DNA from 3 places in the Vibrio cholerae genome. Region 3 is predicted to be linked to each of the others. Evidence: riboswitches for the same ligand, from Rfam matches in the RefSeq annotation. Region 3 holds a riboswitch; each other region holds the start of a gene.

Region 1 (8,131 bases), 740 kb from region 3:
ACTGTTGGGTCTTCCGCTCCGGGCAACAAGGTTTTGATTTGCGCCAGCTTCTCAACCGGAGCGTGCAGCATGATGTATTTCGATTCTTTGGCTTGTTGCACGCCGTGCATGCGAGTGAGGAGTTTATCGATCAGTGCGGCTTTATCGGCAGCAAAAACACCTGGGCGCTGAATAAGCGTCGCTTTCGATTCAAAAATCACTTCCACTTCTTTAAGACCGTTGGCTTCCAAGGTTGCGCCAGTGGAGACCAGATCCGCAATCGCATCCGCTAACCCCGCGCGTGGTGCAACTTCAACCGAACCCGTCAACATACAGGTGCTGAAATCCACGCCTTGGCGATCCATATAAGCTTTGAGCAGTTGTGGGTAGGTGGTGGCAATACGCTTACCATTCAGATCTTGCGGGCCACGATACTCAGCATCTTTTTCAATCGCGATCGAGAGACGGCAACCACCAAAATCCATACGGCGCAGAGTGATAAATTCGTTACGTTGGTTGAGCGCTAGGCGATCTAAACGTGTTTCTTCAAGCACGTTTTCACCAACAAAACCCAAATCCACCACCCCATCCATGATCAGTCCTGGAATGTCATCGTCACGCACCAACAACAGGTCAATCGGCATATTCAGTGAATGAACCACCAAGCGCTCACCCATGATGTTGAATTTCACACCGCATTTTTTCAGCAGTTCTTGGCACTCTTGGCTCAGGCGGCCTTTTTTCTGTATCGCGATTCTGAGTCGTTGTGTTTGCATGTCATTCTTCCTTTGCAATTTGTTGAATTTAATAATTTTTCCAAAGCTTAAAACGAAAAACCCTCGGGAGGTTTGGTCTCCCGAGGGTTAGAATCTTTTTATGGCTCTGATTTCAACTCCGGGAGATTCCTGTCCCCCGGGTATGCGTACATCTCCCGAAAGACACCTTAGGGATGATGATGGTGATGAATGTTCATTACGAAATTACGCATACTTAGTGGTTTCTGTCTGTTTGAGAACTGCCTTCACACTAACCAAGCTAAGTTTTTTTTTCAACCACAAATTGACACTTTTCTGGTTATTTTTTTATGACGGCTTTAAGAGCTCATCACCACAACTCAAAGCTGCAACTAAGGTTAGCGATAAAAAAAGAGGCCGACTGGCCTCTTATCTCTATAGCGATGCGAATTAGGCAGACACCTGTTTGCTCACTTTGGCTTTTGATAGTGCTGCAAAAATTAAGCAAACCACCACAAAGCTCACGGATGCGGCAGCTAAAGCCAGCCCGAGTGAAGCAAAAATTCCCAGCACCACGTAACCAATCGCTGACACTAACGCAACCGCCAATGCGTAAGGCAGTTGAGTCGCAACGTGGTCAATATGATGACAACGTGCTCCCGTCGAAGAGAGAATCGTGGTATCTGAAATCGGAGAACAGTGATCGCCAAATACGGAACCGGCAAGCACCGCACCGAGCATCGGCAGCATAAGTGCAATATCTGTAGCGCCCGCCATGTCACCCGCAATCGGCAGCATGATGCCAAAAGTGCCCCATGATGTGCCGGTAGAGAAAGCCATCGCGCCTGACAAGATGAACAGAATGACCGGAAGCCAATGTGGGTCAATATTGCCTTGTACGAGAGAAGAGAGATAAGCACCGGTCTTCATGTCACCGATGACAGAACCTATGGTCCACGCAAAAATCAGGATCAAAATTGCACCAAACATCGATTTCGCACCAATCCATAAGGTTTTTGCGATTTCAGCCATCGGTAGTTTTTGGCGCAACACGGTCACGAAAGCCATCGCCAGACCGACTAATCCACCATATACCAATGAAGTACCAACATTGGTATTTTCAAACGCCCCAAAAATATCAAATGACTGACCACTTTCCGCTAATGCACTTGCGCCAGTCCAAATCATTGCACCAATGGTCGCAACGACCAAAAATACAATCGGCAACATGAGATCGAGTACTGTACCGCGTTCACTTTCACGAATATCAAGCTCTTCATTGAGTTCGTGAGCCTCTTGTGTATCTGTACTCGGGTCTTCATCAAAACCACGCCCTTGAGAAGCGGCAATTTCATGCTTGCGCATCTGGCCGATATCCATTTGGAACCACACCACCGCAAATACCATCAGCAACGCAAAGATCGCATAGAAGTTCATCGGCACTAAACGCAGATAAGCACCTAATGCGGAATACTCCTCGATACCGTGCGAAACTAAAATGCCACCGATAATGGTCATGATATACGCGCCCCAACTTGAGGCGGGCATGACCACACACATAGGCGCAGCAGTAGAATCGAGAATGTAAGCGAGTTTGGCACGCGAAACGTAAAAACGATCGGTCACTGGGCGAGAAATAGAACCGACAGCGAGGCTATTAAAATAGTCGTCAACAAAAATGAATACGCCTAAAAATGCCGCCAGTAATTTAGAGCCACGTTTACTTTTCACCCGGACTTGTGCCCACTGAGCAAAAGCGCGAGTGCCGCCCGACAACGTCAGTAGCGCAGTCATCATACCCAGTAACAGTAAAAAGCCGACAATACTCATATTCCAAGCATTGATCGCGCCCTCTTTGACAAACACGCTACCCACTTGTGTGGCGATATATTGCAACGACTGACCAATAGAATAATCAGCCAGCAGTAAAGCACCTAAAAAAATCCCCACGCCAAGAGAAAGAAGTACACGGCGAGTCACAATAGCCAAACTCAATGCCACCAGCGGTGGTAAAACAGAGAGTGGCGAAGAAGCAAAATCGATTAAATTCATGATCTTCCTAAACCAGTAAAAAATGGTTAGAGATCTACTGCAGACAAATCAAGCGACATCATGTCAACTTAATTTATGTTGAACTAAGCGAAAGGGAAGCGAACACTTCACCCAACCCTACAGTAGCGCTCCATAGTTTAACAACAATATAGACTATGGCAGTGTTACACCTATTGAATGTAACCCCAGCCAACTGCGTTGATGGGCAAGTTGACTTCGGCGGCAACGCCTTTTTCCACAATTCATTGGCATCACCCCAACTGTGGATACTTTTCGTAACCGCTCCTCTACGGCGAAAACTTCATCCTAATCTGCCAATTCATTTGGCTCATTTAGTCTGCTTTTCGCATTAGGTGAGAGACATTTTACTTAACAAAAATATCAATGCAACTAGGTTCCAGTGAGAAAAACAAGTGCCACAGCTCACAAATCAATCATTTCATTGATACTTATTTCATAAAAACACCGCAAGACTTGATATATAGAACTAATATTATTTACCTGTATGATAAGTTCCTGCAGCTGCTTTTATATGCGTCTGCAGTATTCTAAATAGTAAATTCATTAAATAAACATCATTTTATATTTTTACTTTCTTACTATTTTGACTTAATATTTGCAGCGAAAACTTGTCAGTATAATAAGCTAGGTTTAGTATTAACTCGTTATCCAAATTGTGAACAGGAAATGGTAATGTCGGAAATCACTAAGACTTTATTAAATATTCGTAGCCTACGTGCTTATGCACGCGAACTGACTATTGAGCAACTTGAAGAAGCGTTAGATAAATTAACGACCGTCGTTCAAGAGCGTAAAGAAGCAGAAGCAGAAGAAATTGCTGCTCGTGCAGAGCAAGAAGCGAAATTAGCCGCAATTGCTGAACAAATTGCTAAAGATGGTATCGACCTCGAAGCGCTTATTTCTGCGCTATCAGGCGAAACTAAAACGAAAGCAAAAGGCAAACGTGCACCTCGCCCTGCAAAATACAAGTATATCGACACCAACGGTGAAGAAAAAACTTGGACAGGCCAAGGCCGTACTCCTTCAGTGATCCAAAAAGCACTGGATGAAGGTAAATCTCTGGAAGAATTCGCTCTGTAATTTTGCCAGAAACTAAAATGATAAAGGCTCCGGAAGGAGCCTTTTTGTTATCTTTCCCAATAAGCCTCTTCAAGGCTATCTTCTCGCTCAGGAAGACCACGTGAAAGACGTGGTGAGTGCTGCGCCAATACTTCATAACTTGCACGGTTAGAGTATTTGCAAACTTGAGAGAAAGAAGAATAGGTTAAAAACTCATGTTGATGCTTACTTGAGTTAGGGACATTTTCTTTATGGTATTTATTAGCAGCCATATCATGCAGTAGAGCGGATAATGCTGCGTCTCCAGCACCATTGGTATTTTTTATCTTCTCTGGACCGCCCATATACGGTGAAATATGTGAATAAACACGAATAGGATTTATACAACTCTCTTTACGGGCAGGACGGCTAAATTCATAGCGGTTAAATTCTGGGACCGATCCCGGTAATAACGGTAATGACGTTTCACGTTTAGCGGAATCTTCGGTGTAACCCGCCATAAATAAACCGACTGGGCCTGCAGTACACAGTACTAAATCAACCCAATCTAACGCTTTATCTGAGGCTGCGAGCGGATCGCTTTCTCCTGTTAAAGCTAATGCTTCATCTTCATTCATTGCCACCACAGTGACATGATCACGTAAAAATTCTTGCCAGAATTTCGGATCATCTTGAATAACAAATTTAGTACCTAGGGTTAATACCACAGGCACATCATATTTTTTGGCATATTCAATGGCACGCATTGTTGCTTCCGGCATAGGGTCGCCTTCTTTACAACGAACTAAATAAGCCGTGATCACTAATGCAGAAGCACTAGCAAATATTTTTTCAGGAATACTGTCTGGGCGTAATTGGTTCATTTGACCTTCGCTGATCGCGAAAGTACGTTCACCATCTTCGGTAATCAAGGCAAAGCAGCGGCCAATAGCACCATCTACACCTTGTAAATAGTTGAGATCCATCCGGCTAGAAGTGTTACACAGATAGCGATAACCGTAACTGCCAATTTTAATATCTTGGCTCATCACACCCAGTAGCGTGGAGCGATCATCCGCAAGCACGGAGTAATTATGCAGCGTATTCCCTATGGTTCCACCTGCATATTCATTGGTAATCAAACGCTGCTCTTTTAATTCGTTGTATAACGCTTCTGCAGCCTGATCATCAATGACCAATGAGTGTCCTTTACTTAAACCATAACGCTCAATCAAATCTGAATCGACTTTGGCCTCAATATCCACTAGGGTTTGATCAATACCGATAATGTGGGTGCGCGACATCTTCTTATTTTCTTGCGCTTGAATGACCAGAGGATCACGCGCGTGAACCGGAAAATAATGCTTAGATTTGCGTTGGCCAGGAAATTTCATAAAGGTTACTTGGGTTCAAGGATGAAAGGAGCGCCGATTCTACCGCGCACCTTTTAGTGCAGCAATAAAGGAAAAAAAAGCAAACGTTTGCACGCTGAGGATTTTATTTCGCGCTCTTCTCTTAGCGCTTGGAGCACAAGTGATTCAATAGGTTAGCAACATAGCGCTTAAGTTCGGGGAAGTGTGATTAGCGTCTCGGATCTGTCCTCGAAAAATTCTTTCTGTTAGAATCCCCGTCCAAGTTCCTCAAGTGGTAGATAAGTGATGTCTGTAGAGCACAGCGCAAACAGCCAAAAGAAAGTGATTGTCGGTATGTCTGGAGGGGTTGATTCCTCTGTTTCAGCCTATCTTCTCAAGCAACAGGGTTACCAAGTGGAAGGCCTGTTTATGAAAAACTGGGAAGAAGACGATAACGAAGAGTATTGTACTGCGGCGGAAGATCTTGCCGATGCTCAGGCGGTGTGTGACAAACTCGGCATCCCACTTCATACCATTAACTTCGCAGCAGAATACTGGGACAACGTATTTGAATACTTCCTCGCGGAATATAAGGCGGGACGTACTCCTAACCCAGATATTTTGTGTAATAAAGAGATCAAATTTAAAGCCTTCTTAGAATTTGCTGATGAAGTGCTGGATGCGGACTACATTGCCATGGGGCACTATGTGCGTCGCACCTTCCCGCAGAATGGCGAAAAACCGCAAATGCTGCGCGGTTTAGACGGTAATAAAGACCAAAGCTACTTCCTTTATACTCTGAGTCATGAGCAAGTGGCGCGTAGCCTATTCCCAGTAGGTGAACTAGAAAAACCTGAAGTACGCCGCATTGCCGAAGAACAAGGCTTAATTACCGCGAAGAAGAAAGATTCAACCGGTATTTGTTTTATCGGTGAGCGCAAATTTACCGACTTCTTATCTCGCTATTTGCCAGCCCAACCGGGTAAAATTGAAACCCCGGAAGGCAAAGTGATTGGTGAACACCAAGGCTTGATGTACCACACTCTCGGACAGCGTAAAGGTCTGCACATTGGTGGTATGAAAGAGAGCAGCGAACAGCCATGGTATGTGGCGGATAAAGATCTCAAACGCAACGTACTCATCGCGGTACAAGGCGCGGATCATCCCCTACTCAAATCGCATGGTTTGGTGGCGGCTCAGTTACATTGGGTTGATCGCACCCCCATCACAGAACCTGTACGTTGCAGCGTGAAGACGCGTTATCGTCAAAGTGACATCGCTTGTACCATCATTCCCCTGAGTGATGACCGCATCAAGGTGATGTTTGACGAGCCACAAGTGGCCGTGACTCCGGGACAATCCGCCGTCTTTTATCAAGGTGAAATCTGCCTTGGTGGCGGCATTATTGAAGAGCGCATTTAAAGTCAATTTTTAGGAGATTTACGTGGCTAACGCAATTTACGACCGTACCATCGCTTTCGCTGGCATTTGTCAGGCAGTGGCACTTGTGCAGCAAGTCGCCAAAAATGGGTACTGTGATTCTGATGCGTTTGAAACGTCGCTCAAAGCGATTACTTGTACCAATCCAAGTAACACGCTTGAAGTTTTCGGTCACGAAAGTCAGCTCAAGCTCGGCTTAGAGTGCTTGGTCAAAGGGATTGACAGCACGCCATCAGGTAGCGAAATTACCCGTTACCTGATCAGCCTAATGGCGCTTGAGCGTAAATTAAGTGGTCGCCGCGATGCCATGAGCCAACTCGGTGACCGCATTCAAATGATTGAGCGTCAGCTTGACCATTTTGACTTATTTGATGATCAAATGATCAGTAACCTCGCCAGCATTTACCTTGATGTGATTAGCCCAATTGGCCCGCGCATTCAAGTGACTGGCACTCCAGCCGTATTACAGCAAACCGCTAACCAGCACAAAGTGCGCGCCCTACTCCTGTCAGGGATCCGCTGCGCCGTATTGTGGCGTCAGGTTGGTGGACGCCGTCGTCACCTGATTTTCGGTCGTAAAAAGATGATCGAACAAGCGCAGATTTTGTTAGCGCGAATCTAAGTGATGACTACCCACTCGAATTACTCACACCTTTAACTCAATATTCAGGAGAAGAACATGGAACTGTCAGCATTGACTGCTGTTTCACCGGTAGATGGCCGCTACGGAAGTAAAACGATTGCGTTACGCAGTATCTTCAGTGAGTTTGGTCTCCTAAAGTACCGCACTATCGTTGAAATTCGCTGGCTACAAAAGCTAGCCGCCACTGCTGAGATCGCAGAAGTGCCTGCATTCAGTGCCGAAGCGAATCAATTCCTTGATGCGATTGCCGCCAACTTCAATGAGGCGGATGCACTCCGTATCAAAGAGATTGAACGCACCACCAACCACGATGTAAAAGCCGTGGAATACTTCCTGAAAGAGAAAGTAGCGGCCATGCCTGAGCTGCATGCCGTCAACGAGTTCATTCACTTTGCTTGTACTTCCGAAGACATCAACAACACTTCACATGCGTTGATGCTCAAAGAAGCGCGTGACACGGTGATCCTGCCTGAAATTCGCAACGTGATTGACGCAATTCGCAAACTGGCCGAAGAGTACCGCGATATTCCGCTGCTTTCTCGTACTCACGGTCAGCCAGCCTCTCCATCGACCATGGGTAAAGAGATGGCGAACGTGGCCTACCGCATGGAGCGCCAATACAAGCAGATCGCTAACGTAGAAATCCTAGCCAAAATCAACGGTGCGGTGGGTAACTACAACGCGCACCTTTCTGCTTACCCAACGGTAGATTGGCATAAATTCAGCGAAGAGTTCATCACTGAATCTTTGGGCGTAGATTGGAACCCGTACACCACGCAAATCGAGCCGCATGATTACATTGCTGAGCTGTTTGAAGCGGTGGCACGTTTTAACACCATCTTGATCGATTTTGATCGTGATGTTTGGGGTTA
Region 2 (8,131 bases), on a different replicon from region 3:
TATTACTGCTTTAGCCGATGTTTTTGATGCTTTAGGCGCGAAACGTTCCTATAAAGATCCATGGTCAGATGAACAGATCCGAGAAGAGCTGATCGCACAAAAAGGGCGTCATTTTGAGCCGAAACTGGTTGAGCTATTACTCGAACACTGGGATGAGTTTATTGCTATCCGTGCTTCGCTGCCTGACTAGGACAGCGCCAAAAGTGAATACCGGCAGAAATGAATACCGATGGAGCGCTAGGCGTGGCTAGGTCGCACAGTCGGCTACTTGAGGCATCGATAGCGCTTGGGGTAATGTGATCACGTAATGCACGCCGTGCCCCGGTTCGGAAGAAAACGCCAGTTGGCCATGCAGCTTTTGCTTAACCAAATTAAACACCAGATTTAATCCTAATCCTGAGCCACCTTGACCTCGCTTAGTGGTAAAAAATGGTTCAAAGATCTTTTGATGCAGTTCTTTTGCTACGCCGCATCCATTGTCTCGATATTCAATCATGATCTGCTGATCTTTTTGATAGAAGTGGATATCAATCTCTGGCTGAGCAGTCTCTGCGAAAGCGTGATTCACACTGTTCATGACCAAGTTAGTCATAATCTGTGTCAGTACACCAGGTAAGCTGTTCATCATCACAGAATCCTCCCCATGCAGTTGCGGAGTCACCGGAATTTTTCGGGTTTCACTGTGTAAGCTGGCCATCAGCGCGTCGAGGACTTGTTTTACGTGAAATTGGCTACGGCTTTCCGAAACTTGGTCGACGGCGGTCTGCTTAAAATCTCGAACCAGTCGTGCGGCACGGTTAAGATTGGTTTCTAGCATCAGGGTGCTTTGAGTCATCCTCTCCATCAATTCTGCAAACTGTTGGCTGGTGAGGGTTTGCTGGTTAAAGGCGTTGAGCAAGCTTTCTCGTGTTTCCTGAATCACAGAAGTGGCTGTCACCGCAATACCTAACGGCGTATTCACTTCATGTGCGACGCCTGCCACTAAGCCACCGAGAGCGGCGAGCTTTTCAGATTCAATCAGTTGGGTTTGGGTTTCTTGCAAACGAGTTAAACTGAGTGCTAAATCTTGCGTTCGATTCGCGACTTGCTGCTCCAGATCTTGGTTCATGATTTCTAAACTCAATTGAGCCAGTTTGAGCGAGGTAATGTTGATTGCAGTACCACGAAATCCGAGAAATTGCTCATCGGCATAGCGAGCAATGCCTTGAAACAGTAAATAGGCTTGAGTGCCATCACTGAGTGTCAATTCCACTTCACAATTTGAGAAATCTTGCTGTTTGAGTAAGCAGTTCATGAGCGCGGTTGAGGATTGAAGCGGAGCAATACTTACCATGAGTGGTTTGGAATCTTCCTCAATCGCTAACGCAGTAGACATGGCTTCTGAGCTATAAATCAGCTCGCCATGGCAGTTGGTTTCCCATAACCAATCGGAGGCGGCTTGTGCAAAATCTTCCAACCGTTCTTGCTCCGATTTGATGGTGCGGTAAAGGGTTGTTACGTTGTTAGCAATCCGATTAGTTTCATCTCCCAGCCATTGTAACTCATCATTTTTCTCCATAATCCAAGGGTTATAAGGCAGTTGTAGTGGTTTTTTAGGGTGGCGGGGATTGTAGCGACGTAGAAATTGCGCAATCGCAAAAATCCGCTGATTCACACTGGCGTGGAAAATCAGCAAGATTAAATAGCACACAATAGCGGTTTTCAGCGCATTGACGGCTAAGGTGAGCAGAAACTGGCGAATCAGATAGTTATAAATACCTTGGGCATCCGATTCGACATATAAGGTACCGATATTCTCAGTCACCTGAGTATCTGGGTTGGTGTATTCCAGGGCTATTTCGCTATTTAATGCCATGCTGGTTACGGGTTCTCCGGCTGAGAAATGGTAGTCGCCAGAGGTGATCTTCATATAATCGACATTGGGTAAGTTGACCAAGCCTTCCAGCCTTTGGGTAAGCACGACTAAGTCATAATTCCACAGTGAGCTGGCGAGAAGCTCGGCGTGAATGGTTTGGATTTCATCATGCCTAGCTTGGACATTATTGAACTCACGGTTGTAGTCGATGAAGGTTTGGGTAATCGTCATGGCTAAAGTCACGGCACCACTGAGTATCACCATGATGAGAATGATGCGTCGGCCAATACGGCTGAACATCGGGTTACTGTCCATTTCTTCTGCGTCACGGTTTTTCATTATTATCTATTGTTTTAGAAGTAATTCATTTCAGTATAGATGGTCTATGCCGTACCTTCCTTCCCACTTGGCCAAGTTATAGGCAGAAACATCAGCTACACTTGCCTATACCCTTTCTGCTTGAAGTAACGGCGATGTTGGCTACGTTTTTGATCTCAGTGGCATAGTTTCTCTATGCTCAAGGGAATGAGCTCACAGTGGCATCTGCCACCCTAAGTGGTTTGGGTATTAAAGCGTGGAGGAAGCCATATGCGCTGGTGGATAGTTATAGTGTGGTTATTGAGTGGCCAAGCATGGGCTGCCAATGTGTTGGTGATTCAAAGTTATCACTCGGGTTACGCGTGGGATGCAGCCTACACAAAAGGATTGAAAGAGGGGATTAACGCCCAACATCAATTACACTTTTTTGAAATGGATACGAAACGGATTCCCGCTCGAGAATACAGCGCGGCTGCCGATCGTGCATTTCAAGCTTATCAGCAATTGAAACCTGATTTGGTGGTATTGGGCGATGACAACGCACTCTATTATTTGTTACCCAAACTGTATAACGAACCCATCTCGATTGTTTTTCTCGGCATCAACTCAAATCCCAGAGAGTTGCTGGATGAGTATTCGGGGATTGCGCAGGTAACGGGCATCTTAGAGCAACCCTTGTTTGTAAAAAATATGGCTGAAATTGGCCGCTTGTTACCGAAAGAAAAACGGCGTGTTTTGGTGTTGTTTGACTCAGGGAATACCTCAAAAATTGCCTTGGATTATATGCAAGATCAACACAAGCTGATTAAGGAGAATTTGGGGATAGAGGCGGACATCCGTTCTATTAAGAGCGAACAAGAGTGGAAACACGCGGTTGAGTACGCGAATCAAGAAGGTTTTGGAGCCATAGTGGTGGGTTTGTATCAAACCCTTGTCAATATTGATGGGTTACATGCTGCTCCTGAAAATATTGTGAGTTGGACGAATGAGCATTCTCAACTGCCGCTGTTTGGCTTTTGGGATTTCTCGATCGGCAAAGGAAAAGCGGCGGGTGGCGTGGTGTTATTTGGGTTAGAACAAGGAGAGATGGCTGCTGAGCTGGTGACGCGTATTTTGGATAAGCAAGAGCTTGCCAAATATATTCCGATCCAAATTAACCGCCAAGGGAGAGGTGTTTATCAGCCAGAAGAGCTTGCGCGCTGGGGGTTAACGCCGCCCAAAGATTGGACACCTATCGATGAATAAGCGCTGCACTTAGTTTATAAGTCGAAGGTGTGTTGTAGATAAAAACACCGCCCATAAAGGGCGGTGTGAGAAAGAACTTAGGCTTCAACAGGTTCTTGCTGCCAACGTTTTTGGCGTAGATTGAAGGCACAAAACAGCACAAACCATACACTGCTGGCGGCCAAACCAGCCCAAACGGAGTGCAATAAGCCCATCGCCAAATAACCCAGTAGTGCGCCCATTGCTGCGCTGATCGCGTAAGGAAGCTGAGTCACGACATGGTCAATATGATGGCTACCCGCACCGGTTGCTGACAAGATGCTGGTGCTGGAAATCGGTGAGGCGTGATCGCCAAACACTGCGCCGGCCAATACGGCGGAGAGAGTCGGTAGCATTAGGCTGATGTCTGATGCCGCAGCGATATCACCCGCGAGTGGCAGCATAATCCCAAAGGTGCCCCAACTGGTGCCAGTGGCGAATGCCATTAAGCAAGAAAGTACAAACACCAAGGCGGGGAGCAGTTCAACCGGTAGATTGCCTTGAGTCAGAGACGCGAGATAAATGCCGGTTTGCAGATCGCGCACCACACCACCAATCGTCCAAGCAAACAGCAGAATGATGATTGCTGGCATCATCGCCATAACCCCTTTGGGAGCCGTGGATAGCCAAGTTTGCGCCGAGAGTTTTAAGCGCAGTGACAGGACAATCGAGACCGCCAAGCTACACAGCGCCGCATAAACCAGTGATTGAGCCACATTGGTATTTTCGAGTGCGCCAATCAAAGAGAACGCCTCACCGTTAGCAGCTAAGACGGCGTTACCGGTTTGGATCATGAAAATCAAGGTGGTGATGGTCAGTACTGCGATGGGCAACACCATATCAATCATGGTGCCGCGAGCGGTTTCTCCACCTTCCATATCTAAGCCCGCAGGGCGGCCTTTGCTTTCGTCCCACAATTTACCTTCACGAGCCCACGCTTCGTGTTGGCGCATGGGGCCAATATCCATCGGCAGGAAAATCACCGCGAGCACCATAAGCAGGGTAAACACGGCGTACAGATTCATCGGGATCATCTGTACAAATGCTGAAATCGCACTGATTTCCGTCATTTCGTGTGCCGCTAAAATGCCGCCAATGAGAGCGATGATGTAAGCGCCCCAAGAGGAAATCGGTGTAATCACACACACAGGTGCAGCGGTAGAGTCGAGCAAATAGGCGAGTTTCGCGCGCGAGATTTGGAAGCGATCCGTCACTGGGCGGCAAATCGCACCCACAGACAGGCTATGGAAAAAGTCGTCAATGAAAAAAGCAAATACCATCAAACCCGTCAGAGCTTTTGCACTGCGGCGATCTTTGCATTTGCGCTCAGCCCATACCGCGAAAGCACGCGTTGCGCCTGAGGCCGTCATTAAGCTTATCAAACCACCCAGCAGCAGCATAAACAGCAGCATATTGATGTTATCGCTGTTGGCTGCACCTTCCGCCCAAAACAGACCGCTGATCTTTCCAAACAGGTATTGCACTGTACTCAGGGGGGAAAAATGGTTAAGCATAACCGCACCAGCAACAATGCCAGCGCCTAAAGAGAGTAATACTCGGCGTGTGGTAATCGCGAGCAGCACCGCGAGTAGCGGTGGGATGACCGAGTAAACCGAGTCAGAATAAGGGGCTAAATTCATGGATCTCACATCACCTTTTCAGGTGGAGATCTACCAGCAGGATAAAAAACACATTTCAGCGAAATAACACTTCTTATCCTTCAAGGTAGCGCTCCATAGACAACACACTATGGCAGTCCGGCATTTGTTCAATGCTGGCCCAGCGAACGTTGATGACGCAACGATCACTTCGGCGCTGTACCCTTTAACCAGTCATCATCGGGGTCAACCTACGACTGGCGACTCATGAACAGCGCGCCTCTACTTAAAGGAACTTGTGCCCGTCGAAGAGCTAGGCTCAAAAACTGTGACACACGACGTATATTACTGCCTTTTCAGGTGACGACAAGATTTAATTTCCCCATTTCTGCAGTGAAATTGATCTCATCCGGTATATTCGCTAAAGGGTCAGAATTTTCTCACCTCAGATCGCAATCGGCATCTCATCTGACGGTGGCTGTTTGGTGTAAACGCGTTTAAGTCCCCACAACGCCAGTACTGACATCAGAAGCATAATAATACCGAGTGGTAGTTGATCGGATGCTGGGAACATGGCGGCAAACAGCGTAGCCAGACCTGCCCCTAAATTTTGCATGCCACCTAAAATTGCACCGCCCGTTCCCGCGTGATAAGGGAAAGGAGAAAGTGCACCTGTGGTAGCGGCTGGGAATAAAATGCCGGCCCCTAAGAAGTAAATGGTTGCGCCGCCAATCAGTGATAGGGCCGTGGTCATACCCAATAAGCCGGGCAGCATAATGACCAGTGAGCCCGTTAAGATCGCGAGTAAGCCGATATACATAGCGGTTTTTTCACGCCAGTGGCGAGCAATCACGTTAGAGAGCCAAGCGCCCGCCAAATAACCGGGGATGGGTAACACAAACAGCAAGCTCACGGTCGTCGCAGGTAGGCCTAATACACCGCCTAATAACACGCCAGCCGCCGCTTCGAACACGGCTAAGCCTGCAAAGGTCGCGACAAGACAGATTAAGTAACCTTGGAAGCGACGATCCGACAGCACGTAATGATAACTGCGTAGCACGGGCTCTTTTTTACGCGCTGTCGCTGGCAAGGTTTCTACCATGCTCGTCATCATGGTGATCACCACGGCAATGGCAAAGAGTGACAGAAACAAATAGCTTGAACGCCAACCAAAACTTTCGGTTAAGTAGCCACCTAAGACCGGCGCAACCAGCGGTGAGAAAATCAGGCACATACTGATTAAGCTGTTGACTTTATGCAGATCAGCGCCTTCGAAACAGTCGCGAGAGAGCGTACGAGACATCGCGCCACCACAACCAATCCCAAGACCTTGCACGAAGCTACCGATCAAAAACCATGAATACTGATGGGCGAAGAGCGCAATCAAAGAACCGATAATGTAGATCGCCAATCCAGCAATAATGATCGGTTTGCGACCAATACGATCAGAAAGGGTACCGTAGACAAATTGCGACAAGCCGTAAGGGATCAGGTAGCACGCCATCACAGCTTGCAGCGCTGCTGGTGAAACCAAAAACTCTTGCGCCATGTAACCAATAGAAGGCACATACATGGTTTGTGTCGCTTGGCCGACAGCAGCCAGAATAGCGATAAAGAAGGTCAGTTTTGCGACAGAAAGTGAGGCAGACATCGTTATCTCCAGATAAAAACAATATCTTATTAAAATCATCTAATGAAAATTCTTGAAAGAGCTTAGCTCTCGGCGCGAGATGTTATTGCTGTAGGCCTTATCTAGCAAACGATTATTGCTGTTTTGCTCACGATAAATATCTATGGCTTTGATTATTTTTTCTAATGCAAATTTTGGTTTTATTGTGCCTTGAACCAAAACTCAAGGCAGACTATGATAAATGAGAATTAATATCATAAAGATGCCGTAAACATGTTGTCACTTGCTGTACCACTACTTTTCATGAGTTTGCTCGGATTTAAATTAAAACTGCCTTATGGGTTGTTGATGGGATTAATCATACTGACGCTATTGTTAGGCTGGCTTGGTAACGTCAGCTTATTGCCAGTGTTGGTGGTGCTGTTCTTTATGTCTCCGCTCTTGCTGGCAACAAAACGAGCGCCATGGCAGAGCATATTGTTCGGTGTTGGTTGCTTGTTGCCCCAACTAGTGCAATTCGTGATGTTAAATCAGCGATGACCATGAGTTGAACCCAATAGCGCATGACAATGGTCGCCATTGAGTTCAATGACATGCTCTTCATCGAAGCTGACGCGGTTTTTCCCCATTTTTTTCGAATGATAGAGTGCTTGGTCTGCGCGTTTGAACCACTGCTCCGGATCATCGGTGCGCAGTGCTTCGGCCAAACCGACACTGACGGTGACTTTGGCATGGTATGGGTAGTGCGTTTGTTGAATCCGACAACCAATATGACTCATCACGAGTGTAGCGTCGGTTAACGACGTATTTTCAAACAGCAGTAAAAATTCATCGCCCCCTAATCGAAACAACAGATCTAACTCACGGCAGTGAGTATTCATTATTTCAACAACTTGGGTAATGACTTTATCTCCTGTGTCGTGTCCATAAAGGTCATTAACAGATTTGAAGTGATCGATATCGATCACGGCGATCACCGCCGATTCATTGGCGAGCTGGCGGTGGCGAAGACATTTTTTCAAAAAACCATCCAGTTGATGGCGATTCAATGTGCCCGTTAATGCATCACGAGTGGAAAGATAAAAAAGCTCAGTGTGCAGCTTACGGATAGCATCTACCACCACATACATGATGGCGGCACAAGCGCTGATCGCAAGGCTAAAGCGCAAGGTGACTTCGGCGGTTTGATGGGGAATTAAAACCCATATGCTGGCTGGAATGATAATGGTGATGGTCAATAAGTTATCTTTCTGGGGGAGTAGAAAAGCAATCGCAATGAGCACGGGAAATAGCCAGTAGCTGGCGAGGGTGCCGAAAATGTGAATAGCCATCACCACGATGACTACCACCAATGCCAGTGGAAGCCTAAAACCCCATGGTGTTTTCTTTTGATAATAGATAGCCGTAATTTCAATGAGGAGCGTGCATTGGAATACGATGATCAACCCGCCAAGAAGAACGTAGTCA
Region 3 (8,131 bases):
ACAGCACCTATCTGAACATCGGGCTCCATGAACAAAAAGCGGAGCTTATCCAACCCTATATCGATTGGTCGTTACAGATCATTCAACATAAACCGCGCCCGGCCTTCTATTCAAACCTGATTTTGGCTTATCAAGGTTTAGGCGATACGAGCCGTGCGCAGCAAATCCGCCGCGAGGCCGAATTTCTGTTCCCCAATCAAGATTTCAGTACAGTCCAGTACCACCCCTCGATAAAGGTCAACAGTGCCGCATCTGATGCTGAAGCTCCCTCAGCCGCGACACCCTAAGCTCTGCGAGAAACAATAAGGGTGGCTTTTAAGCCACCCTTATTTCTCTTTCATACAGCTTTTCTCTTGCGTATGGTATTAAAGCAGCGACTCTTCGAGCGCTCGCAAACAGAGCGCGATATTTTCTGAACGCGCGCCATAGCCCATCACCCCAATGCGCCACGCTTTGCCGGCTAATGCCCCGAGCCCAGCGCCAATTTCCAAATTGTATTCATTGAGTAGATGGCTGCGTACTTTGGCTTCCTCAATACCTTCCGGCACATAAATCGCGTTCAACTGCGGCAAACGATACGGCTCTGCGACCACAAATTGAAAACCGAGTTGCTCTAACCCTTGTTTAAGCTTCTCATGCATCAGACGATGGCGCTGCCACGCGTGATCTAAACCTTCTTGTTGCAAAAGCAGTAACGCTTCGTGCAGCGCGTACAAACTATTAACCGGAGCGGTATGGTGATAACTACGTTTGCCTGCGCCACTCCAATAACCTAATACCAAGCTTTGATCCAAGAACCAGCTTTGAATCGGTGTTTTTCGTGATTGAATCTTCTCAATGGCACGAGGTGAAAACGTCAACGGAGCCAATCCTGGCACACAAGAGAGGCATTTTTGGCTGCCAGAATACACCACATCCAGTTGCCACTCATCCACCAGCAGGGGAACGCCGCCAAGCGACGTCACCGCATCGACAATCGTCAACAAACCATGCTGCTTCGCTAGAGCACCTAACGCTTGCGCATCACTTAAGGCTCCGGTTGACGTTTCTGCTTGTACAAAAGCCAGTATTTTCGCATCCGGATGCTCATCTATCGCGGCTTGCACTTTTTCAACGCTGACTGGGCAACCCCATTCATCATCAACCACCACAACTTCGGCCCCACAACGCACAGCGTTATCGCGCATTCGCTCACCAAACACCCCATTGCGGCAAACAATCACTTTATCGCCCGGCTCGACGAGGTTAACAAAACAGGCTTCCATACCCGCACTACCCGGCGCAGAAACGGCAATCGTAAATTCGTTTTCCGTTTGGAAAGCATATTTCAAGAGCTGTTTCAGCTCATCCATCATACCGATAAACAGTGGATCAAGATGACCAACCGTTGGGCGGCTGAGCGCTTGCAGGACTTGAGGGGAAATAGCCGAAGGCCCAGGGCCCATCAAGATCCGATGCGGGGGGATAAAACTGCGAATTGTCATAACGACTCCTTGTTGTGGCGACCAGAACCATCAGAGTAATGCAATTAAGTTGCAGCAACAATTCGACCTATGTCCAGAGTGTTAATCCTTGTCACACTAATGTCATTTTTATTTGCACTTTTGGAACATTTTGTCGTTGACAAGATTTCACCAACACCGTTCAATGTGTGAGCTATCTAGCAGAAGAGGAGCACTGCCCAGGCAGATGTTTTGTGGAGCCTCAACTCCAATACAGAACATTCAGGGGGAGTAGTGCCGAGGTGAATCAAAGTTGTGGCTTTGGTTTATCGGTTGAATGGGCTGAATCCCTTCAACTGTCATCAGCTCGAATCTGATGAAGAGCTTCTGAGGGAAATCTTTCTATAGTCACTCCTCTATTTTGCTCTATAAAAAACACTCTCTTCACAACATTGGACGTTGGGTTACCAACAACTCGTTTTTCAGGAAGTCTGGGAGAATTGCCGTGAGCACATTTAACGTCGCCAAATTTGGTGGTACTAGTGTCGCCAACTTTGAAGCCATGAGCCGTTGTTCGGCCATTATCGAAAACAATCCACAAACACGCTTAGTGGTCAGCAGCGCCTGCTCTGGGGTGACCAATTTATTGGTCGAACTCGCCAATGGCGTGGCCTCAGCTGAACGCCGCCAAGCGATTTTGCAACAGTTGGCCGATATCCATTATGTGATTATCGACCAGCTCGCCGATCCGACACGCGTCGAAAAAGAAGTCAAAGCCGTGCTAGATTCTGTGGCCAGTGCTGCAGAAGCGGCGTCATTTCAATCCAGTAAAAAACTGACCGACCATCTCGTCGCCTGTGGTGAGCTCATCTCCACCTACATCCTCACTCAACTGATGCGTGAGCGTGGTGTCGACGCGGTACGTTTTGATATCCGCGAAGTGCTACGCACTGACGATCATTACGGTCGCGCCGAACCTCAATTGAAAGAAATCGCTCAATTAGCCAAAGAGAAACTGGTACCACTGTGTGAGCAATATGTTGTCGTGACTCAAGGTTTCATCGGCTCTGATGCGCAAGGTAATACCACCACTTTAGGCCGCGGCGGCAGTGATTATTCAGCCGCTTTGATTGCCGAAGCCGTGCAAGCTTGTGGCTTGGAAATTTGGACTGACGTGCCGGGGATCTACAGTACCGATCCACGTATCGCGCCAAAAGCAGCGCCGATTCCTGAGATAAGCTTTAGCGAAGCCTCAGAAATGGCCAATTTTGGTGCCAAGATTTTGCATCCATCTACCTTGCTTCCAGCGGTACGCCATGGCATTCCCGTGTTTGTTGGCTCATCAAAAGAACCGGAAAAAGGCGGCACTTGGATTCGTAAACAAGTCGAAAGCGCGCCACTGTATCGCGCACTTGCACTACGCTGTAATCAAACCATGGTGACACTGCGTAGCGCGCAGATGTTCCATGCTTACGGCTTCCTCGCCAAAGTGTTCGAAATTCTCGCCAAGCATAAAATTTCGGTCGATCTCATCACCACATCAGAAATCAGCGTGTCACTGACACTGGATAAAACCGATACCTCAGGCGGTGCGCCAGAATTGCCTGAAGCGGTGCGCGCCGAGTTAGAGGAGCTATGCACGGTCGAAGTCGAATACAACCTGTGTCTGATTGCTCTGATCGGCAACAAGATGAAAGAGAGCCGCGGCTACGCGAAGCAAGTGTTCAGTGTATTGGAAGATTACAACCTCCGTATGATTTGCTATGGCGCCAGCGCGCATAACCTCTGTTTCTTGCTGCATGAATCTGTCTCTAAACAAGCGGTGCAGAAGCTGCATAAAGAGCTGTTTGAGCAAGAGTAAAATCAAACTCACGAGATAAAACCAGAGGCCACATGATGTGGCCTCTTTTATTGTGGATGGAGGTCTTACTGATTAAGCATCAAGGTTAGGCGCTAGCCACTTTTCAGCTTCTTCCAAACGCCAACCTTTACGCTCAGCGTAGCTGTGCAGTTGATCTGGTTGGATCTGCGCTACCGCAAAATAGCGAGAATCGGGATGCGAGAAATACCAACCGGATACCGAAGCGCCCGGCCACATCGCATAGCTTGTGGTCAGTGACATGCCGATGGTCTCTTCGACATTCAGCATCTGCCACAAAGTCGCTTTCTCGGTATGCTCAGGACACGCGGGATACCCCGGCGCTGGTCGAATGCCCTGATAACGCTCACGGATCAGTTCATCATTGGAGAGATTTTCATCGCTCGCATAACCCCAAATCTCTTTACGCACTTTTTCATGCAGATATTCCGCAAAGGCTTCCGCCAAACGATCGGCCACTGCTTGGATCATGATCGCATTGTAATCATCACCCTGAGCTTTATAAGCATCGGCCAACGCTCGCTCACCAATGCCACCGGTTACTGCAAACGCGCCAATCCAATCACGTTTACCGCTCTCTTTCGGAGCAACATAGTCCGACAAACAGTAGTTGGCTCCTTTCGGCTTTTCGGTCTGCTGACGCAAGTTGTACAGCACATGCGCGACTTGCGTACGCGATTCATCACTGTACACCTCAATGTCATCACCCACGCTGGCTGCTGGGAACAGTGCACACATACCACTGGCTTTCAGTAGTCCTTCTCGCTCTACTTTATCAAGTAAGGCATTGGCATCATGAAACAGACGTTTGGCCTCTTCACCAACCTCTTCATGCTCCAAAATAGCAGGGTATTTGCCCATAAGCGACCAAGTCATAAAGAAAGGCGTCCAGTCGATATAAGGACGTAGTGTGGCTAACGCAATGTTTTCAAACACATGCACACCCGGTTTCGCAGGAGCGGGCGGCGTGTAATTTGCCCAATCCAGCGCCGCTTTATTAGCACGTGCCTGCTCTAACGTGACTGGACGCGATTTGGGCGTTTTACGCGCATGCTGATCACGCGTGCGCTCATAATCGAGATCCAAACGTTCGATAAATCCGGAGCGCAGTTCATCAGACAATAATGATGTGCACACCCCTACCGCGCGCGACGCGTTATTCACGTACACCACAGGCGCATGATAATTCTGTTCAATCTTCACCGCAGTATGCGCTTTAGACGTTGTTGCCCCACCAATCAAGAGTGGTAGTTCAAACCCTTGTCGCTCCATCTCTTTCGCCACGTGTACCATCTCATCCAAAGACGGCGTGATAAGCCCAGAGAGACCGATGATATCGACATTTTGCTCGCGTGCGACTTTGAGGATCTGCTCGCAAGGCACCATCACACCAAGATCGATGATCTCGAAGTTATTACACTGCAGCACGACGCCAACAATGTTCTTACCAATGTCATGCACATCGCCTTTTACGGTCGCCAGCAAAATCTTACCATTTGAAGTGCTACCACTTTTTTGCGCATTAATGAAAGGCTCAAGATACGCAACGGCTTGTTTCATGACACGCGCGGATTTTACGACTTGCGGTAGGAACATTTTCCCTTCCCCGAACAAGTCACCGACCACGTTCATGCCATCCATCAGCGGCCCTTCAATCACTTCCAGCGGTTTACTGGCTTGCTGACGTGCTTCTTCAGTGTCTTGGACGATAAATTCGGTGATGCCTTTGACTAAAGCGTGCTCTAGGCGCTTAGCCACAGGCCATGCGCGCCACTCTAACGCAGAAGCATCCTCTTCTTTACCAACACTGTTTTCGCGATACGCTTCTGCGATCTCAAGCAGTCTTTCCGTGCCATCGCTACGTCGATTGAGGATCACATCTTCCACTGCCTCACGCAGTTTCAGCGGAACGTTATCGTAGATTTCAAGCTGCCCTGCGTTGACAATCCCCATGTCCATACCATGTTTAAAGCAGTGATAAAGGAATACAGCATGGATCGCTTCACGCACATAGTTGTTGCCGCGGAAAGAGAAGGAAACGTTAGAAACACCGCCAGAAATCATCGCATGCGGTAGCTCACGCTTAATGTCCGCCACTGCATTAATGAAATCCAGCGCATAGTTATTGTGCTCATCAATTCCGGTCGCAACGGCAAAGATGTTCGGGTCGAAAATAATATCTTCCGGTGGGAAGCCCACTTCATCGACCAAAATATGGTAAGCCCGACGACAGATCTCTAATTTGCGCTCACGGGTATCGGCTTGGCCCACTTCGTCAAACGCCATCACAATCACGGCTGCACCATAGCGACGCACCAATTTGGCTTGGGCAATAAACTTCTCTTTCCCTTCTTTTAGAGAGATAGAGTTAACGATGCCTTTACCCTGAATGCATTTCAGACCCGCTTCAATGACTTCCCATTTAGAGGAGTCGACCATCACCGGAACTTTGGATATTTCTGGTTCAGAGGCGCATAGATTCAAAAAGCGCACCATGCACGCCTCGGCGTCCAACATGCCTTCATCCATATTGATATCGATGATCTGCGCGCCGTTTTCGACTTGCTCACGCGCCACATCGAGCGCTTCGTCGTATTGCTCTTCTTTAATTAAACGCTTAAAACGCGCTGAACCGGTGACGTTAGTACGTTCGCCCACGTTAACAAACAAGGTTTCAGGGCCAATATTGAGCGGCTCTAAACCCGAGAGACGACATTCTACTTTCAGATCTGGCAGAGCCCTTGGTTTCACACCCTCGACGGCTTTGGCAATGGCGGCGATATGCTCAGGTGTTGTACCACAGCAACCACCGACTAAGTTAAGAAAGCCTGCTTGCGCCCATTCCGCAATATGTTCTGCCATCTCCTCGGCAGAGAGATCGTATTCGCCAAACGCGTTGGGCAGTCCGGCATTTGGGTGCGCGGAAACATAGCATTCTGAAATGCGTGAAAGCTCTTCCACGTACTGGCGCAGCTCATCAGGGCCTAACGCACAGTTCAAGCCAAACGAAATCGGCCGTACATGACGCAAGGCGTTGTAGAAAGCTTCCGTTGTCTGTCCTGACAGAGTTCGCCCAGAGGCATCGGTAATCGTGCCGGAAATCATCACAGGTAAGCTGATGCCCAGCTCTTCAAATACGCTATCGACAGCAAACGCACAGGCTTTGGCGTTCAGTGTATCGAAAATGGTTTCAATGAGGATCAGATCGCTGCCACCTTTGATCAAAGCGCGCGTCGATTCGGAATAAGCTTCAACAAGCCCATCAAAAGTGACGTTACGAAATCCCGGATCGTTCACATCTGGCGAAATAGAGCAAGTACGGTTGGTTGGCCCAAGCACACCAGCCACATAACGTGGCCGACTTGCATCTTTAGCCGTCCACTCATCCGCGACTTCACGTGCAAGCTTAGCGGCGGCAAAGTTAATTTCGGCGCTGAGCGATTGCATGTCATAGTCTGCCATGGCAATCGTGGTTGAGTTAAAGGTGTTGGTCTCAAGAATATCCGCCCCAGCTTCAAGGTAAGCGGAGTGAATCTCTTTAATAATTTGCGGCTGAGTAAGCACTAAGAGGTCGTTATTTCCTTTCAAATCACAGTGCCAATCGACAAATCGTGCACCGCGATAGTCTTCCTCTTGTAACTTATAACTCTGAATCATGGTACCCATACCACCATCAATCAGTAGGATACGTTGTTTCAATTGCTGTTCGAGTTGTTGTCTTACTTCTTTTCCCACAATACCGCCTCATTCCTTATGCGTTTGCCACATCCTATCACACAAAATTCAGAAATCTAGACGTCTAAAACAACCATTCTTTCGTGACTCACCATGATGATGTGAGCTGAACCCTATGTGATGAAAAAGTATTTGCTATTTACTCAACAGAGAAAGACAATTTCGTTCACAAATTGTTACACACACTGAGAAGAGAATGTCCGTCTACTACACTTTGTGCTTCCTCTCTGCGGCAGCCATGTTGATTGCATTTATTAATAGCAAGATCAGCCGAATGCAGACTACCATCGCAATCACCGCAGGTTCGATGATGTTATCGTTACTGATCTTGATCGCGGGTCAAAACGACTGGTTTCATCTCAATCAAATCGCCACCGAAACCGTCACCAGTATTAACTTTGAAAATTTTCTACTCAAAGGGATTTTAGGGTTTCTTCTTTTCGCTGGAGGTCTTGGCATTAAGCTGCCAAATCTAAAAGATCAGAAATGGGAAATTACGGTATTGGCTCTTGGCGCAACGCTGTTTTCGACTTTCTTTATTGGATTTACTCTCTATGGTTTCTGCCAATTAATCGGTATCCAGTTTGATTTGGTTTACTGCTTGTTATTTGGCGCACTCATTTCCCCCACCGACCCAATTGCGGTCCTCGCGATTGTCAAAAAGCTCAAAGCACCGAAACGTATTTCTACCCAAATTGAAGGCGAATCACTGTTTAACGATGGTTTTGGCTTGGTTATCTTCGTGACCATCTTTACCATCGCTTTCGGGCATGAAACACCAACGGTTGGCAGCGTTACCCTTCTCTTCATCCAAGAAGCGATCGGTGGCATTGTTTACGGTTTCTTATTAGGTCTCCTGTTCCACTACCTGATTTCAGCAACCGATGACCACTCTATGGAGCTGTTGCTGACGATTGGTATTCCGACCGCTGGTTATGCATTTGCCGATGTGATCCATGTTTCTGGTCCACTCGCTATGGTCGTATCTGGGATCATGATTGGTAACTGGACTCGTTTCATAGGCTTCTCAAAAGAGAGTGAAGAGCATCTCGATCACTTCTGGGAACTCGTAGAC

What was found. A riboswitch is a leader RNA that binds a small molecule or an ion and turns the genes downstream of it on or off. The one in region 3 is predicted to bind lysine.
Region 1: linked by a shared signal. The riboswitch ahead of F0316_RS08455 (Na+/H+ antiporter NhaC family protein) and the one ahead of lysC (lysine-sensitive aspartokinase 3) in region 3 are both predicted to bind lysine.
Region 2: linked by a shared signal. The riboswitch ahead of F0316_RS17940 (Na+/H+ antiporter NhaC family protein) and the one ahead of lysC (lysine-sensitive aspartokinase 3) in region 3 are both predicted to bind lysine.

The regions. Positions count from the first base shown of each region.
Region 1 is NZ_CP043554.1:1,825,834-1,833,964, forward strand. Features, by position in the region: gene hisG (ATP phosphoribosyltransferase) at 1-755, opposite strand, end outside; His leader region at 811-944, opposite strand; gene F0316_RS08455 (Na+/H+ antiporter NhaC family protein) at 1,164-2,765, opposite strand; lysine riboswitch at 2,881-3,063, opposite strand; gene F0316_RS08460 (H-NS family histone-like protein) at 3,459-3,866, shown strand; gene F0316_RS08465 (inosine/guanosine kinase) at 3,914-5,218, opposite strand; gene mnmA (tRNA 2-thiouridine(34) synthase MnmA) at 5,483-6,598, shown strand; gene hflD (high frequency lysogenization protein HflD) at 6,621-7,238, shown strand; gene purB (adenylosuccinate lyase) at 7,296-8,131, shown strand, end outside.
Region 2 is NZ_CP043556.1:861,938-870,068, forward strand. Features, by position in the region: gene F0316_RS17925 (DUF3369 domain-containing protein) at 1-190, shown strand, start outside; gene F0316_RS17930 (ATP-binding protein) at 248-2,194, opposite strand; gene F0316_RS17935 (ABC transporter substrate-binding protein) at 2,444-3,418, shown strand; gene F0316_RS17940 (Na+/H+ antiporter NhaC family protein) at 3,496-5,076, opposite strand; lysine riboswitch at 5,155-5,327, opposite strand; gene emrD (multidrug efflux MFS transporter EmrD) at 5,480-6,685, opposite strand; gene F0316_RS17950 (hypothetical protein) at 6,938-7,204, shown strand; gene F0316_RS17955 (GGDEF domain-containing protein) at 7,195-8,131, opposite strand, start outside.
Region 3 is NZ_CP043554.1:2,561,613-2,569,743, forward strand. Features, by position in the region: gene F0316_RS11925 (oligosaccharyltransferase) at 1-287, shown strand, start outside; gene F0316_RS11930 (pyridoxal-phosphate-dependent aminotransferase family protein) at 366-1,484, opposite strand; lysine riboswitch at 1,660-1,837, shown strand; gene lysC (lysine-sensitive aspartokinase 3) at 1,948-3,303, shown strand; gene metH (methionine synthase) at 3,376-7,056, opposite strand; gene F0316_RS11945 (cation:proton antiporter) at 7,253-8,131, shown strand, end outside.